2 regions of the Mesorhizobium sp. M0047 genome follow, and region 2 is predicted to be linked to the other one. Evidence: predicted binding sites of a transcription regulator. Region 2 holds the regulator's gene; the other holds the start of a gene.
What was found. Region 2 encodes PhoB, which activates phosphate uptake and scavenging genes when phosphate is short. Its sites were predicted from a motif close to TGTCATNNANCTGTCAT; they were not measured.

Region 1: a site for PhoB is predicted at 1,707-1,723, ahead of NKJ89_RS24460 (alkaline phosphatase D family protein). Genes of this name have one in related genera too.

The regions. Positions count from the first base shown of each region.
Region 1 covers NZ_JAMYUW010000030.1:10,562-13,974, reverse strand. The annotation lists gene NKJ89_RS24460 (alkaline phosphatase D family protein) at 61-1,635, opposite strand; gene NKJ89_RS24455 (MFS transporter) at 1,906-3,189, opposite strand; gene NKJ89_RS24450 (TetR/AcrR family transcriptional regulator) at 3,264-3,413, shown strand, end outside.
Region 2 covers NZ_JAMYUW010000019.1:59,818-63,230, reverse strand. The annotation lists gene pstA (phosphate ABC transporter permease PstA) at 1-364, shown strand, start outside; gene pstB (phosphate ABC transporter ATP-binding protein PstB) at 361-1,164, shown strand; gene phoU (phosphate signaling complex protein PhoU) at 1,190-1,897, shown strand; gene phoB (phosphate regulon transcriptional regulator PhoB) at 1,917-2,606, shown strand; gene eglC (endo-1,3-1,4-beta-glycanase EglC) at 3,139-3,413, shown strand, end outside.

The DNA of each region.
Region 1 (3,413 bases), on a different contig from region 2:
CTTCGCTTCGCGAAGCCGCCGCGTCGACCCTCCCCACGAGAGGGAGGGTGAAAAGTGCGTTTATGCCGACCGCACCGGGTCGAGCGTCACCTTGTAGAGTTCGTTGTCGTCGCGATCCATCAGCCGCACCGTCATCTGCTCGCTGGCGCCTGAAATGTCGACCAGCCCGAAGAATTGCAGGCCCGCCGATGGCGGCAGGTTCTGACCCTGTTCGGCAGTCGGCGCCTTGATGAACTTTAGCTCCGGCCCGAATGTCATGTCAAAATCGTTGGGGCCGAACGTTCCGGCGTGGATCGGGCCCGAGACGAATTCCCAGAACGGATTGAAATCCTGGAACTGCGCCTTGTCCGGGTTGTAATGGTGGGCGGCCGTGTAATGCACGTCGGCGGTCAGCCAGACTGTGTTGCTGATGCCGGCGTTTTTGATGAAGCGCAGCAGGTCGGCGATCTCGAGCTCGCGTCCCTTTGGCAACCCGTTATCGCCATTGCTGACCGCTTCGGCGCCGACCTTCTTGGTGCCGTCATCCCAGACGACGAGGCCGAGCGGCATGTCCGCGGCGATGATTTTCCAGGTCGCCTTCGAATTCGCCAGCTCGCGCTTCAGCCATTTCGTCTGCTGTTCGCCCAGCATGCGCGATTGCGGGGTCATCTCATCCTGCATGTCCGGACCGTTGGGGCCGCGATAGGACCGCATATCGAGAAAGAACACGTCGAGCAGCGGCCCGTAAGCGATCTTGCGATAGACACGGCCGGGCTCGGAGGGTTCATAGCGGATCGTCGTCATCTCATGGAAGGCGCGCGCCGCGCGGGCCGCCAGCACGTGAATGGATTTCTCCGTATAGCGATTGTCGGCGCTGAGATTCTTCGAATCCGACCAGTTGTTCAGAACTTCGTGGTCGTCCCACTGGTAGAAGGTCGGGCAGATGGCGCTCAAGCCGAGCACGTTCCGGTCCATCATGTTGTATTTCCACTGGTCCCGGTATTCGTCCAGCGTCTCGGCGACCTTGCGCTTGCCGTCGATCAGCACGACGTTCTTCCACTTGCCGCCACCGGGCAGGTCGACCTCGTCCTTCATGGCGCCGTCGGCATAGATGGTGTCGCCCGAGTGCAGGAAGAAATCGGGCGTATGCCTGCCGATCGTGGCGTAGGTCTTCATGCCGGTCTCGTCGATGCCCCAGCCCTGGCCGGCCGTGTCGCCCGACCAGGCAAAGCGGATGTCGCGCTTCGAGGCCGGCGCCGTCCTGAAGCGGCCGGTGATAGGCTCCGAAACGGCGTTGATGTCGGCGAGATCGGCTGATGTCATGCGGTAGAAGATGTCCTGGTCGGAAGCGAGGTCGGTGAGCAGCCGTTTGACGGTGTAATCGCTGGCCGGCGACGTATCGAGCGGTGCCAGGCGCGTCGCATTGGCGAAATTCTCCGTCGACGACACCTCGAACATGACGCGCGACGGGCGGTCGGTGCGCGTCCAAACCATGCCGCTGGTGGCGTCGACATCGCCCGACTGGACGCCATGGGTGAAGGCCGGCCGCTGATTGGCGCGCGAATAGTATGGCAGTGCCAGGCTCGAAACGCCGGCCAGGCCAACGGCGCTGGCGGACGTGACGAAGGCGCGGCGGGTCATCGAAAGCTTGTTCATGGCTGTTTCCTGGATGGCTTGAACGGTGCCACCAGGATCCAGCGTCAATGTTTCAGGCGCATCTCGGGATGATGAAGGTTTGATAACAGTGAACAGGGTGATCTCCCCCCTCGAGGGGGAGATGTCGCCGAAGGCGACAGAGGGGGTCGCCGCGCATAGAGCGCCGACCTCCATCTGCACCAGGAGGCAGAGCCCGGTCGGACCGACCCCCTCTGGCCGCTTCGCGGCCATCTCCCCTCAAGGGGGGAGATTAGCGCTCCGCCGTCGCGGCTAAGCCGCTCTCGGCTCCGGTTCAAACGCTGGCCGGCTTGTATTGATCAGCAGCGAGATACACGCCGCGGCAATTGCCGTCATGCCGGCAATCAGGAAGGCCAGTTCGTAGTTGCCTTGCAGCTCGCGCATGGTGCCGCCGAAAGCGGCGGCGGTGGCCGCACCGATCTGGTGGCCGGCGACGATCCAGCCGAATACGATCGGTCCGCTGCGATCGCCGAACGCCTCGTTGGCGAGCCTCAGCGTCGGCGGCACGGTGGCGATCCAGTCGAGGCCGTAGAGCACCGCGAAGATGATCAGGCTGGTCGCCGAGAAGCCGGAATAGGGCAGATAGATCAGCGACAGGCCACGAATGCCGTAATAGACGCCAAGCAGCTTGCGCGGGTCGTAGCGGTCGGTAAGCCAGCCCGACAGTGTCGTGCCGATCAGGTCGAAAATGCCCATCATCGACAGCAGGCCGGCGGCCTGCACCTCGCCGATGCCCATGTCGCCGCAGAACGCGATCAGATGAGTGCCGACCAGCCCGTTGGTGGTGAAGCCGCAGACGAAGAAGGTGGCGAACAGATACCAGAATACCCTCGTGCCGGCGGCGCGGCGCAACGTCGAGAACGTATGCGCGAGGAAATTGCCCTGTGACGCGGGCGGAGCCGGCGGCACGTCGTCGGCCTCGGCGCCGTAGCGCACCATGCCGATCGAGGCCGGCCGTTCCGGCACCAGCAGCCAGACCAGCGGTATCAGGGCCGCGGTGGCGATCGCCACCGCAATGACGACCGGCTGCCAGCCACCCGACTGCGCCAGCGCGGCGATCATCGGCAGGAACACCAGCATGCCAGAGGCGCTTGAGGCCGACATCAGTCCCATGACAAGGCCGCGATTGGTCTTGAACCAGCGATTGACGATGGTGGCGCCGAGCACGCTGGCGACAGCGCCGGAACCAATGCCCGAGAACACGCCCCAGGTGATGAACAGATGCCAGGGCTTGGTCATCAGCAGGCTGAGCGCGGTGGAGCCTGACATCACCATCAGGGAGGCGAGCAGCGTGCGGCGCAGCCCGATGCGCTCCATCAGGGCCGCGGCAAACGGACCGGTGAGACCGTAAAGCAGGATGCCGACACCAGCAGCCAGCGAGATGACGTCTCGCCGCCAGCCAAAGCTGTTCTCCAGCGGCAGCATCATGACGGCGGGTGCGGACCGCAGGCCGGCCGCGACCAGCAGGCAGAGAAAGATGATGCCAACCACGACGAAGGCGTAGCGCTGGCCAAAGGGACGAGATTGAGTTATCATGTTACTGACCGGTACGTTGCAGGGTGGGAACAGGTATACGTACCGATCGGTAACATTGTCAATCGAGTCACACGATGCCAACGGACAAAAATATTGATCTGACCATCAGCGACGGTCATGCGTCGGCGCCGCCGAAAGCCGCCAAGAAGATTCTCGATGTCGCCTATGATCTGTTCTACCGGCGCGGCATCAGGGCGATCGGCGTCGACGAGATCGTCAAACGC
Region 2 (3,413 bases):
CAATTTGGTGCCGAACGCCTTGCGCGAAGCCGGCACCGCGATCGGCGCACCGCGCTGGGTGGTCATCAAGTCGGTCGCCTACCGCGCCGCGCTATCGGGCATTGTCACCGGCATATTGCTGTCGATCGCCCGTATCTCCGGCGAGACGGCACCACTGCTCTTCACGGCGCTCAACAACCAGTTCTGGTCGAGCAATCTCAACGCGCCGATGGCCAGCCTGCCTGTCACCATCTTCCAGTTCGCTCTCAGCCCCTACGAGGAATGGCAGCAACTGGCATGGACTGGCGCACTCATCATCACATTGACGGTTCTTGCGCTCAGCATCGTTGCGCGCAGCCTGACCGGACGCAGAGAGGACAAATGAGCCAGATGTTGTCTCCAGACATGACGATCGCCGCCGAGGCCACCGCCAAGGCCAAGATCGAGGTCAAGAACCTCAACTTCTACTACGGCCAGTCGAAGGCGCTGAAGGACATTACGCTGTCCTTGCCGGAGCGCAGCGTCACCGCCTTCATCGGGCCTTCGGGCTGCGGGAAGTCGACGCTGCTGCGCGTCTTCAACCGCATCTACGAGCTCTATCCCAAGCAGACGGCCGAAGGTCAGGTGCTGCTCGACGGCCAGAACGTTCTCGACCGCTCGCAGGACCTCAACCTGCTGCGCACCAAGATCGGCATGGTGTTCCAGAAGCCGACGCCATTTCCGATGTCGATCTATGAAAACATCGCGTTCGGCATCAGGCTCTACGAGAAGCTGAGCAAGTCGGAGATGGACGGCCGCGTCGAGCAGGCGCTGAAGCGCGCGGCACTCTGGACCGAGGTCAAGGACAAGCTTGACGCCAGCGGCCTCAGCCTCTCCGGCGGTCAGCAGCAGCGGCTCTGCATCGCCCGCACCGTAGCGGTGAAGCCGGAAGTCATCCTGCTCGACGAGCCCGCTTCGGCGCTCGACCCGCTGTCGACCGCCAAGATCGAGGAGCTCATCGACGAGTTGCAAGCCGATTACACGATCGTCATCGTCACCCACAACATGCAGCAGGCGGCGCGCGTATCGAAGCAGACGGCCTTCATGTATCTGGGCGAGCTGGTCGAGTTCGACCGCACGGAGAGGATATTCACGTCGCCCCGCGAGAAGCGCACGCAGGACTACATCACCGGCCGCTTCGGCTGAGCTCAGGCATACGAGGAACAGGATCATGAGCGAACATACAGTCGCTTCTTTCGACGAGGATCTCGGTCAGATCAGCAAGCTCATCAGCGACATGGGCGATCTCGCCAGCTCGATGGTCGGCGGTGCGACCAAGGCGCTCTTGAATTCCGACAACGCCTTGGCACAGCGCGTCGTCTCCGATGATGCGATCATGGACGCGCGCCAGCGCGAGCTCGACGACCGCGCCATCACGCTGATCGCCAAGCGGCAGCCGATGGCCGATGATCTGCGCCATGTCGTCGGTTCTATCCGCATGGCCGGCGATCTCGAACGCATCGGCGACCTTGCCAAGAACATCGCCAAGCGTGTCGGCACTGTCGGCCTCAGCGTCACGCCGCGCGACCTTTCGCACTCGATCGATGGAATGGCACAACTGGTGCTGATCCAGGTGCAGGGCGTCATCGAGGAATATGCGGCGCGTGACGCCGCCGCGCTGGCGAAACTGCGTGCCGACGACGAACGCATCGACGTCAAATACACCTCCGTGTTCCGCGAGCTTCTCACCTATATGATGGAAGACCCGCGCAACATCACCGCGTGCACGCATCTTTTGTTCTGCGCCAAGAACCTCGAGCGCATCGGCGACCATGTCACCAACATCGCGGAAAATGCCTATTATGTTTTGACCGGCACGCAGCTGCCGGCCAATCGTCCGAAACAGGACGAGACGACAATGTCCGCGCCCGCGGCATGACGACAGAGGTAACCAGCCGATGATCGCGCCACGCATCATGGTGGTGGAGGACGAGGAGCCGCTAGGCGTGCTGCTCCGTTACAATCTGGAGTCCGAGGGCTATCAGGTCGAGGTCGTGACGCGCGGCGACGAGGCCGAGATCCGGCTGCAGGAGAACGTGCCTGACCTTCTGGTGCTCGACTGGATGGTGCCGGCGGTTTCCGGCATCGAACTCTGCCGGCGCCTGCGAATGCGTCCCGAGACCGAGCGGCTGCCGATCATCATGCTGACCGCGCGCGGCGAGGAGAGCGATCGCGTGCGGGGCCTCTCGACCGGCGCCGACGATTATCTGGTCAAGCCGTTTTCGACACCGGAGTTCATGGCCAGGGTCAAGGCGCTGCTGCGCCGTGCCAAGCCGGAACTGCTGTCCAGCGTGCTGAAGGTCGGCGACATCGTGCTCGATCGAGAATCGCACCGGGTCTATCGCAAGAAGAGCGAGATCCGGCTCGGGCCGACCGAATTCCGCCTGCTCGAATTCATGATGCGCCATCCCGGCCGCGTGTTCTCGCGCAGCCAGCTGCTCGACAACGTCTGGGGCGAAACGATCTACATCGACGAACGCACGGTAGACGTGCATGTCGGGCGGCTGCGCAAGGCCGTCAACAACGGCCGCATGCCCGACGTGATCCGCACCATTCGGGGTGCAGGGTACGCTATCAGGGAAGATTAGCCGATAGATCGGAACCAAGGTTCAAATTCGATCAGCAGGTGGTCGCCAATGGCCACGCGATGGCAGACATTCAAGCAGGCAGGATCGAAGTCTAAACTGCCCTTCGCGGTCGTGGGCTCGGCGCGTACCTTGACTGGCTGGCGATTGCCCTCCGATCTCCCAATTCGCTTTTCTGCCAGGCTGGCCGCAGGCACGGCCCGTGACACTTTAGTTGGTCACATTGCTATCTTGCCCGCAGACCTCCGATCAAAGTCGCGCGCCTCAAGAAACAATTCGAACTAATATGGCTATGTGCCCACTAGAGGACGTGGTTTCGCATAAATGCGCAATTTTATTAAAAATTGCATCCGACTAAGAGCGAGTTTCCCTCTTCTTTATTGATTGTATGTGCTCCGAATAGCCAATACGATCTTGGATCGGATGACGATTCCGCGGGAACGATCTCGTTCGTTGCAACGTTGCTTTGAAAGCGGTCGCCGGACCCTGCGCCGAATGACTTGACCAGGTCGGACACTAAGAGGAAGGATTTCTGATGAGCACGGTCTTAAACGCCAAAGGTATTCCTCTTCCCTACACCGGCGCGTCCAGTCATTGGTTCTCGGCAACCGGAGCCGGGGCCGAACTGCACGGCACCTCAGGCAACGACTCCTTCTGGGGAGACACCGGCGTCAATGTCACGATGTACGGTGGCGCCGGCGATGACTACTATCACCTCTATTCCACCAACAATAAGGCGGTCGAAGATCCCGGGGCCGGGATCGACACGATCGACACCTGGATGAGCTACAAGCTCCCCGACAATTTCGA